DNA from 3 places in the Bradyrhizobium genosp. A genome. Region 3 is predicted to be linked to each of the others. Evidence: predicted binding sites of a transcription regulator. Region 3 holds the regulator's gene; each other region holds the start of a gene.
The links. Region 3 encodes LexA, which represses DNA repair genes until DNA is damaged. Its sites were predicted from a motif close to TGTTCNNNNTGTGTTCNG; they were not measured.
Positions count from the first base shown of each region.

Region 1: ACP2YP_RS06490 (ribonuclease T2 family protein) is a predicted target of LexA. The motif match lies at 1,303-1,320, and genes of this name have one in related genera.
Region 2: ACP2YP_RS20990 (single-stranded DNA-binding protein) is a predicted target of LexA. The motif match lies at 1,213-1,230, and genes of this name have one in related genera.

Region 1 is NZ_CP188196.1:1,418,522-1,421,794, reverse strand. Features, by position in the region: gene ACP2YP_RS06505 (DUF3617 domain-containing protein) at 1-246, opposite strand, end outside; gene ACP2YP_RS06500 (hypothetical protein) at 292-597, opposite strand; gene ACP2YP_RS06495 (hypothetical protein) at 780-1,244, shown strand; gene ACP2YP_RS06490 (ribonuclease T2 family protein) at 1,366-2,067, shown strand; gene ACP2YP_RS06485 (23S rRNA (adenine(2030)-N(6))-methyltransferase RlmJ) at 2,121-2,981, shown strand; gene ACP2YP_RS06480 (cold-shock protein) at 3,234-3,273, shown strand, end outside.
Region 2 is NZ_CP188196.1:4,520,247-4,523,519, reverse strand. Features, by position in the region: gene ACP2YP_RS20995 (outer membrane protein) at 157-936, opposite strand; gene ACP2YP_RS20990 (single-stranded DNA-binding protein) at 1,371-1,868, shown strand; gene ACP2YP_RS20985 (DUF2306 domain-containing protein) at 2,067-2,465, shown strand; gene gyrA (DNA gyrase subunit A) at 2,633-3,273, shown strand, end outside.
Region 3 is NZ_CP188196.1:4,634,025-4,637,297, reverse strand. Features, by position in the region: gene ACP2YP_RS21545 (ComEC/Rec2 family competence protein) at 1-557, shown strand, start outside; gene ACP2YP_RS21540 (hypothetical protein) at 568-1,002, opposite strand; gene ACP2YP_RS21535 (hypothetical protein) at 1,194-1,397, opposite strand; gene lexA (transcriptional repressor LexA) at 1,575-2,276, opposite strand; gene glp (gephyrin-like molybdotransferase Glp) at 2,454-3,273, opposite strand, start outside.

The DNA of each region.
Region 1 (3,273 bases), 3.2 Mb from region 3:
CGTCTTCTTGATGTCCTGCTTGGAGCAGACCTGCTTGGCCATCGGCGAGATGTTGTTGTTCATCTCCTTGTCGACGGCCTCGTCGGTGCAATGCTGCATGGTCATTTCCGGCATCGCCGAGCCGGTCCGGACCATCTTCATTTCCCAGAGGCCGGCCTTGCGCACCGGCAGATCGTCAGCGATTGCGCTCCCAGCCGACAACATGAAGCAAACGACTGATCCGAGCAAAGCAAGCTTGCGCGTCATGCGAGCGACTCCCGGCTGAGAGATCTTGGCTTTCCGAAAGACGCCTCAGTAGAGCGTGCGGATCGGCCGATCGGCCGCGCCATAGGGCACCCAGCGGCACGAGAACGAGATATAGCCACCCTCATACGCCTGCACCGCAAGGAATTTGACCACCTTGCCGTAGTGCGCGCAGTGATCGACCGCGACCTGGCGCGCATCGGTCTGCGTCGCCATGGAATAGGCGATGATGCCGCCGGTGTCGTTGCCCTTGAAGGGCGGCACCGGAAGGATGTCGGCGCGCGCCGACTGGCTCGCCATCATCCCTGAGACAACCAGGCTGGCAAGAAGGCCCGCGGCCGCAATGATTCGCATTCCCGTCACTCCGATTGGTTGGCGGCAGTTTACGGTGCCGCGGCGGCCGTGGAAAGAACGGAAGGCCGGTTGACTGCGACGTCGTGATCAACTCCTGGCCAAGTGTTGCCGCGCTGCACTTGACCTCCCCCGCCCTTCGCGGCACCGTCCGACCTCCGCAGATCATGCTGTCTGGATTGCCCATGCGCGCCTCGACCTCCCTGAAATCGCTTCGCTTTGCCGCCGTTCTCGGCCTGATGTTTGGAGCGCTGTCGCTCGGTGAGGCCAGGGCCGCCAACCCGCTGGAGCTGAATTTCTGGCTGAGCGGACCGCGTTACGATGGCAACGTCGCCGATTGTGAGAAGGCGCTGCCGACGATTGCCACCCAGTTCTGGGAGAAGGAAAGCTCGTTCTGGAATTCGCCGTTGAAGATCGAGGGCTTCTCGGCCGTCCATGAGACCGCCTTCCGGGCCTGGGCCTCTGACAACATTCCGCGCCGCTACTGCACCGGTGAGGCCATGCTCAATGACGGCAAGATGCGCAGGATCCACTTCTCGATCGTCGAGGATGGCGGCTTTGCCGGCTACGGCCAGGGCGTCGAATGGTGCGTGGTCGGGCTCGACCGCAACTGGGCCTACAATCCGTCCTGCCGCGCCGCCAAGCCTTGATTGCAAAAGGTCCTGATTCGGACCGCCCACGCGGCCAATCGTCGGGTCGCCTGAAATTTGTTCTTGAAATGTTCTTATTGCCTGCTAGGCTGATTGCACAGTCTAGTTGAGGGGCGTTGCCATGTTTCACTTTAGATTGCATTCGTTCTCCCGTCTCGTGATCTCTCTGACCATTGCCGCCGGGCTGCTCTCGCTGGCCGGCGGCGCCAAGGCCCAGGACAAGCGGCAGAACGCGCCGGGCGAATTCGACTTCTATGTGCTGTCGCTGTCGTGGTCGCCGTCCTTCTGCGAGGAAGCGGCCGAGCGCGGCCGCGGTGGCGGGCGCTCGAATATCCAGTGCGAGGGACGGCCCTATTCCTTCGTGGTGCATGGGCTGTGGCCACAATATGAGAACGGCTTTCCGGAATACTGCCAGCGGCCGTCGCCGCGGCTGAACCGCAACATCGTCTCTTCGATGCTCGATCTGATGCCGGCGCCGGGGCTGATCTTCAACGAGTGGGACAAGCACGGCACCTGTTCCGGGCTAACGGATCGCAACTATTTCGAGACGATCCGAAAGGCACGTGCGGCAATCAAGATTCCGGCCGAATATCTCGATTTGTCGGAGGCCAAGACTGTCGCTCCGGCCGACGTCGAGGAAGCCTTCATCAAGGCCAATCCGGGCCTGAGTAACACGGCCGTCTCGGTCACCTGCAACCGGACCCGGCTCTCCGAGGTCCGCATCTGCCTCAGCAAGGACCTACAATTCCGCGCCTGCGAGGAGATCGAACGCCGCGCCTGCCGTCGCGACCAGGTGACGATGCCGCCGGTCAGGGGCGGGTAGTTCACGCTCTCGTACCTCTTTGCTCAGGCCGTCACGTGGCGTAGTGCTCTTGCATGAACTATCGCCACGCCTTTCACGCCGGCAACTTCGCCGATGTCATCAAGCACATCGTGCTGGCGCGCATCCTCACTTATCTGCAGGACAAGCCGGCCGCCTTCCGCGTCATCGACACCCATGCGGGTGCCGGCCTCTATGATCTCGGCAGCGACGAGGCGCGCCGCAGCGGCGAGTGGCTGACGGGGATCGCGCGGCTGATGCAGGCGCGCTTCACGAACGAGACAATCGCACTGACCAAGCCCTATCTCGACATCGTTCGCGCCTTCAACCCGAAGGGCGAGCTCAAAGCCTATCCGGGGTCGCCCTTGATCGCGCGCGGCCTGATGCGGCCGCAGGACCGGCTCGTGGCTTGCGAGCTCGAGCCGAAGGCACGCAAGGCGCTGATTGACGTGTTGCGGCGCGACGAACAGGCCCGCGTGGTCGATCTTGACGGCTGGATGGCGCTGCCGGCGTTCGTGCCGCCGAAGGAGCGGCGCGGGGTCGTGCTGATCGACCCGGCTTTCGAGGCGAAAGACGAGTTCGAAAGACTGGGCGAGGCCTTCTCCACCGCGTTCGCGAAATGGCCGACCGGTATCTATGTAATCTGGTACCCCGCCAAGAGCCGGCGCGCCACCGACACGCTGGCGCAACTCGTGGCGCGGACCGCAGCTAAAGCAAAGACTCCGGGAAAATGTCTGCGGCTCGAATTCAGCGTCGCGCCGCAGCTCGACGGCGCGGCCCTCACCTCCACCGGGCTCCTGATCGTCAACCCGCCATACACATTGCAAGGCGAGCTCAAGACGATCCTGCCCGAGCTGGAAATGCCGCTTGGACAAGGCGGCGCTGCCAGATTCCGATTAGAGGTGCCGAAGCCGTAACACTCCGGCATTCTTGGGAAAAATATGCAGTAGCGGTAGTCAATCTGCAGAGAACCGTATTATGCTGTTTGTGTGACTGGCTTTGCGTTCCGCTTCCGCGAATGGTTGCGGCGGAGTGAAGGCCTAAGAAAGATCCAGTCGGACCGAAGGGTCCGCCGAAGGATGGCCAGCTCTCCCGGGCTTCGTGATGCCCGGTCATGTCGCGACGCGCGTCTGCGTTGCGACGGAGGAGCAATGAGGGGGAGTTTCCCGATGGCCAATACGGGAACGGTTAAGTTCTTCAACGGCGAGC
Region 2 (3,273 bases), 110 kb from region 3:
ACGTGCTTACACCATTGAAGCCGCAAGTTGTGTCTCCGGAAAGTCACAACGGACGCAAAATGTAACACTCGCTGACCTATGATTCCCATCGGGAACCCGCAACAAAAAGGCCGGCGCGAGGCCGGCCTTCGATTCTCGAATGAGTCCAGACGGATATCAGTATTTTGCGATAACGGGGCCGCCAAAGCGATAGTTCACGCGGATCAGGCCGATATCGACGTCCTGGCCGATGCGCTCAGAGCGTGTGGCGGCGCCGGCTGGGGCGATCAGGAAGTTGCCAGAACCGGTGAAGCCAAGGGTGCGGTTGCCGAGGAAGAGGTGATCGTACTCGAAGCCGACCGTCCAGTTCGGCGCGAATCCGATTTCGACGCCTGCGCCCACGGTACCGCCCCAACGGGTCTCATTGGCCCGGTCGAACTCAAGGCCGGTGACGACGTCGTAGCTCCGGTAGCGGTCACTCACGACCGCGCCGCCGCCCTTCACGTAGACCAGCACGTTGTTCCAGGCGTAACCGACCTGACCGGTGATCAAACCGAACGAATTGATCTTGGACCGATCGCGAAGGCCCGTGCCGATAAAGGTCGTGCTGACATTGTCGCCGGAGAAGTCAGCCCAGTTGCCCTGGCCTTCGAGACCGAAGACCCAATTGGCGGATTGCCAGCGATAACCGACCTGACCACCGACCGTGCCGCCGGTGGCGTTGTGACAACCCTCGCGGACCAAAACGCCGGTTACGGGAGTGACAAAGTCCCAGCATTTGTGGGTCGATCCGCCGCCGCCGTTGATGCCGATGTAGAAGCCGCTCCAGTCGTAGATGGTGGCGATCATCGGCGCAGGCGCCTTGGTGTAAGGACGGGCGGCAAGATCCGCCGCGCTCGCGGGAGCGGACAGGCCAAACGCAACGATACCAATTGTGCTGAATAGAACTTTCTTCATTGCAGTCTCCCCAGTGTCGTCCGCTTCAGAAGTCCCCCGAGGCGGTCAATCAGGCGCGACGCCCATAAGAATTAAATTCCGAGGTCATCGTAGCCTCACTTGGACGTAAAGTCCGTCTCCGGAATGCAACACTCGCGGGCTAACTCGCATGCCTTAACTTGATGAATGTTAAGCGCTTTTCTCTAGATCGGACTGGCCCCGTCAGGTTCCTATTCATCGTAGCGTGAAGAGTGGCACGCGCGACCGCTCGCAACCGCCGGCAGTTTGAATTTCGGCGGGAACAAATCTGGAACAAATGTTCGCCCGATGCTATATGTGGGGATAACCGAGGGCGTGGCAGGCTGATCAGTGCTCGTAAGCGTATAGGGTCGGCCCAACAGGCAGCGCGGGCGCGCCTTTTCGAAATTCAGTGGCATTTGGAGTGGAGAGCGGCGATGGCGGGAAGCGTCAACAAAGTCATTCTGGTTGGAAATCTCGGCAAGGATCCGGAAATCCGCCGCACCCAGGACGGGCGGCCGATCGCGAATCTGAGCATCGCCACCTCGGAGACCTGGCGTGACAAGAATAGCGGCGAGCGCAAGGAAAAGACTGAGTGGCATCGCGTCGTGATCTTCAATGAAGGTCTCTGCAAGGTCGCCGAGCAGTATCTGAAGAAGGGCGCCAAGGTTTACATCGAGGGCGCGCTCCAGACCCGCAAATGGACCGATCAGAGCGGCGTGGAGAAGTACTCCACCGAGGTCGTGCTCCAGGGCTTCAACTCGACGCTGACAATGCTCGACGGCCGCGGTGGTGGCGGGGGAGGCGGCAGCTTCGGCGACGAGCCGGGCGGCGATTTCGGCTCCTCCGGTCCCGTCAGCAGCGCGCCGCGCCGTGTCGTGGCCGCGGGCACCGGTGGCCGCAACAACGACATGGACGACGACATCCCGTTCTGAGCCGGGGCGGGCGCTCAGTCGGGACTTTGCCGTGCTCGCGTAAAGCGGCAGGACTCCTTACCAATTGACTGGTGAAGCTCGGTTTTTCCGGGCTGGCATCATGTGCTGCCTCAAGCCTTTGACGAGTCGCGATGTGAATGGTATTAACTTTATGTTAATCCCATTCACATGGTCGGTTCCGACCAGAGGACGCCTCACATGAGCCTCGCGCCACTGCTTGACGCCGCTCCCGAGATCCCGTTGCACGCCTTCGCGGCGATGGCGGCTTTCGTGCTCGGCCTTGTCCAGTTCGCCGCGCCAAAGGGCACGCTGCCGCACCGTACGATTGGCTGGATCTGGGTGGCGCTAATGGGCGTGGTGGCGGCCTCGTCATTCTGGATCCACCAGATCCGGCTGGTCGGGCCGTTCAGCCCGATCCACCTCCTGTCGATCTTCACGCTGGTGATGCTGCCGCTGGCGGTGTGGCGGGCGCACACGCATCGCGTGACCGATCACCGTCGCATCATGATCTTGCTCTTCACCGGTGCCTTGGTGGTGGCGGGACTGTTCACGCTGGTGCCCGGGTGCATCATGCACCAGGTGTTTTTCGGGGCATAACGGGCGTTCCGGGTGGCTCGTTCCGGTGCTGTTGACGACGGTGGCGAGAAGCGCGTAAGTCTCTGGAAAAACAAACGGAAAAACCGCTTCCCAAGGGCTTGCAAGGGTGGTTATCAGGGCCCCGATGCGCTATATGATTCCCAGATAAAATTTCACCGGATTCCCCTTTGGCCGACGACGACAACAAGAAGCCCGGCGACGAGCCGGAGCGCTCGGATATTCGCCCCGTCTCCATCTTCGAGGAGATGAAGAAGTCGTATCTCGACTACGCCATGAGCGTGATCGTGGCGCGCGCGCTGCCTGATGCCCGCGACGGTCTGAAGCCGGTACATCGCCGCATCCTGTACTCGATGAACGAGCAGGGGCACACGCCCGACAAGAAGTACGTCAAATCCGCCCGCGTGGTCGGCGACGTCATCGGTAAGTATCACCCGCACGGCGACCAGTCGATCTACGACGCCATGGTCCGCATGGCGCAGGACTTCTCGATGCGCGTGCCGCTGATCGACGGCCAGGGCAATTTCGGCTCGGTCGACGGCGATCCCCCGGCCGCCTATCGTTACACCGAAGCGCGCCTGACCAAGGCGGCGCTGGCGCTGCTGGCCGATATCGACAAGGATACCGTCGACTTCCAGCCGAACTACGACAACAACGAGACCGAGCCGTCGGTTCTTCCGGCCAAGTTCCCGAACCTTCTGGTCAACGGCGCGGGCGGCATCGCCGTCGGCATGGCGACCAACATCCCGCCGCATAATCTCGGTGAGGTCATCGATGCCTGCGTCGCGTTGATCGACAACCCCGCGCTGAC
Region 3 (3,273 bases):
TCTGGGGTCTGTCGGTCCGGCAGCCCGACATTCTTATCGCCGGTGACGGCCGGAGCGTCGCAGTGCGGGGCAGGGACGGGCAGCTGCATCTGATGAGGACCAACAAGGACAATTTCCTGATCAAGGAGTGGCTCGCGGCGGACGCGGACCCGCGCGATCCCGCCAGCGCCTCATTCAGTGACGGCGTGTCGTGCGACGAGTCCGGTTGCGTCACGCCGCTCGCCGACGGCCGGATGATTGCGCAGGCGCTACGCATCGACGCGCTGAGCGACGATTGCAGCCGCGCGGCACTGGTGGTGACCGCAAGGCCCGCGCCACCGGATTGTGGTGCGATGGTGGTCGATCGGCTGCGTCTCGCGCGCCAAGGCGCGCTGGCGCTGACGCAGCGTGGCGACGGTTTTACGATTGCGTCGGTGAAAGCGAGGGGCGCAAACCGCCCCTGGTCGCCGGCGGCGGCCGGCGATGGAGATTTCGAACTGACCCTCATGCCGCGGTCCGCAACTCCGCGCGTCCGGGATGCAACACCGTCGGAAGCCGATCTTCAGGCCGAGGACTGAGACCGACCCTTTAGCCGATCGGCAGACGCGGGGACGTCGAGTGGCTGTCGGCGATGACCTGCGGCTTGTGCTCGCGCTCGCCAAGCGGCTGGGTCACGGGCAGCTGCAGCACGGTTGCACGCTGACCTTCGACGAGCTGCGTCACCAGGACGTATTTGCCGTCGGGAAATTCGATCGCGTCGTGATGACGATCGGGAATGTGCGGATCGACCTTGCCGAACTTGCCGACGCGCGAGTTGACGGTGCGCGTCCAGATCCAGCGATTGTCGTAGCGGACGTTGTCGGCGAAGGCGAGCTCCGTTCCCGGCAGCAGGCAGACTGCAACGGACATGTCGGCCTCGGAGGCGAAGCCGCGCGTCGAGGTGCCGCGGAACGTTGTCGTGACGATCGTCTCGCCAACCTCTGCGGGACGCGTCGCGACGGCATGCAGGCTATAGTCACACATCGGGTGCTCCTCAATCAGGATAGAGCACCGCGCCCCTTCTGAGGCGCAGGCCTCTATCAGAGTGGAAGTTAGCAAGCGTCTGCTTGGTTGTGGGCAAATCTGCGGCTTGGATCCGCAAGCCACCATCACAATATCTTTTTCAAATATGCGAGGAACAAAGCCTGCTCCTGTGCATTTGGAGAGCCGTTCGGTCAACGGCCTGCGGGCGCTGACCAGCCCGAATACTGCCAGGCCGGCTGTGTCGGCTGCGTGACGGCGTTGCGGGCATCGCGGAATTGCTCGCTCGTTGCCTGCGACGCTTTGCGGGCGTGGTGCTGCTTTTGTGCAGCGAAGCCTTGCGACGCTGATGCTGCGATCAGCGCCGTTGCTATAGTGCTCAATGCGATTTTGCGCATGGTGGTCTCCTCGGTCTCTCAAAGGCCGGCGAAGCGATGCGTGCTTCGTTGTGGCGTGCCGAGGATGTAGGGCTGAAGAGGGGGCCGGATAATCTGTGCAAAACCAGAAAGACTATCCAGCCGGAGCGGACAATCGTCCGCTCCTATCGTTGATGGCGGTCGTCGATTGCGACGCGCTCAGTACTTCCGGTACAGCCCGATCAGCTTGCCCTGGATCTTGACCCGGTTGGGCGGCAGGATACGGACCTCATAGGCAGCATTCGCCGGCTCGAGCGCAATCGAGGCGCCGCGGCGACGGAAACGCTTCAACGTCGCTTCTTCGTCGTCGATCAGGGCGACCACGATGTCGCCGGTGTCGGCGCTCTCGTTGCGCTGGATCAGCGCCATGTCGCCGTCGAGAATGCCGGCCTCCACCATGGAGTCGCCACGCACTTCGAGCGCGTAGTGCTCGCCCGAGCCGAGCATGTCGGGCGGGACGCTGATGGTGTGGCTGCGGGTCTGCAACGCCTCGATCGGCGTACCAGCCGCGATCCGGCCCATCACGGGCACTGCGACGGGACGCTCACCCTCCTCGGCGAGTGGGCTCGAGGTCGTGCGCACCTTGCCGAGATTGCCTTCGATGACGCTCGGCGTGAAGCCGCGGCGGGTGCCGGCGGCGGCCTGAAGTTCGGGCAGCTTGATCACCTCGATCGCGCGGGCGCGGTTGGGCAGGCGGCGGATGAAGCCGCGCTCTTCGAGCGCCGTGATCAGGCGATGGATGCCCGATTTCGAGCGCAGATCGAGCGCGTCCTTCATCTCGTCGAAGGAGGGCGGCACGCCGCTTTCCTTCAGGCGCTCGCTGATGAACCGCAGGAGCTCGTATTGTTTGCGCGTTAACATCTCGACCAAAGTCCCCCGGTTGATGTCGTTCGATTCCGAGACCGCTGAATTCAGCAATAAGCCGCTCCACGCTCGAAACAAATCATGAACGGACACTATATGTTCGATACATGTTCCGCAACTGCTTAATTTACCGTGAACGCGACAAAGTTCGCGGAACGGTTGCGAACGATGCGCTCAGACGGGCAGTCGCAGCACCTCGCAGGGCGCTCCCGCTTCGGCCTTCGGTGCGAACGGTGTGCGCACGAGAAGTGCCTGTGCCGCAGCGAGATTCGCAAGCAGCGAGGAGTCCTGGTGATTGACGGGAAGGGCGATCAGCGTGCCGTCATCACGCACATCGAGGCGGGCGCGCAGATAATCCTCGCGCTGGTCATTGGCGCCGACGTCGCGGCCGAGCACGGCGCGTTCGCGTCGATGATGAACCACGGAACGGCCCGACAACGCGCGAATCAGCGGCACCATGAACAGGAAGCCGCAAACGTAGGATGACACGGGATTGCCGGGCAGGCCGATCACGCGCATCGCCCCGAGCTGCCCGTTCATCATCGGCTTGCCCGGCCGCATCGCGATCTTCCAGAACGCCATCGAGGTGCCTTCGTCGCGGAGCGCCTGTTGCACCAGATCGTGGTCGCCGACCGAGGCACCGCCCGTCGTAATCAGGATGTCGGCGCCGGAGTCGCGCGCGCGGCGGATGCCGGCGGTGGTGGCGGCAAGCGTGTCGGTGGCAACTCCGAGGTCGATGGTGTCAGCACCCTCGCTGCGGGCGAGCGCGTGCAGGGCGTAGCCGTTGGAATAAACGATCTGGCCATGGCCGGGCGTGGTGCCCGGCATCACCAACTCGTCGCCGGTAGCGAGAATCGCGACCTTTGGACGGCGGCGGACCGCAAGCTGCGGGTGATTCATGCCGGCGGCGAGCGCGAGGTCGCGCTCGGTCAGCCGGGCGCCCTTGCGCAGCAGCACGTCACCCTCGGAGAAGTCGATGCCGGCCGGGCGGATG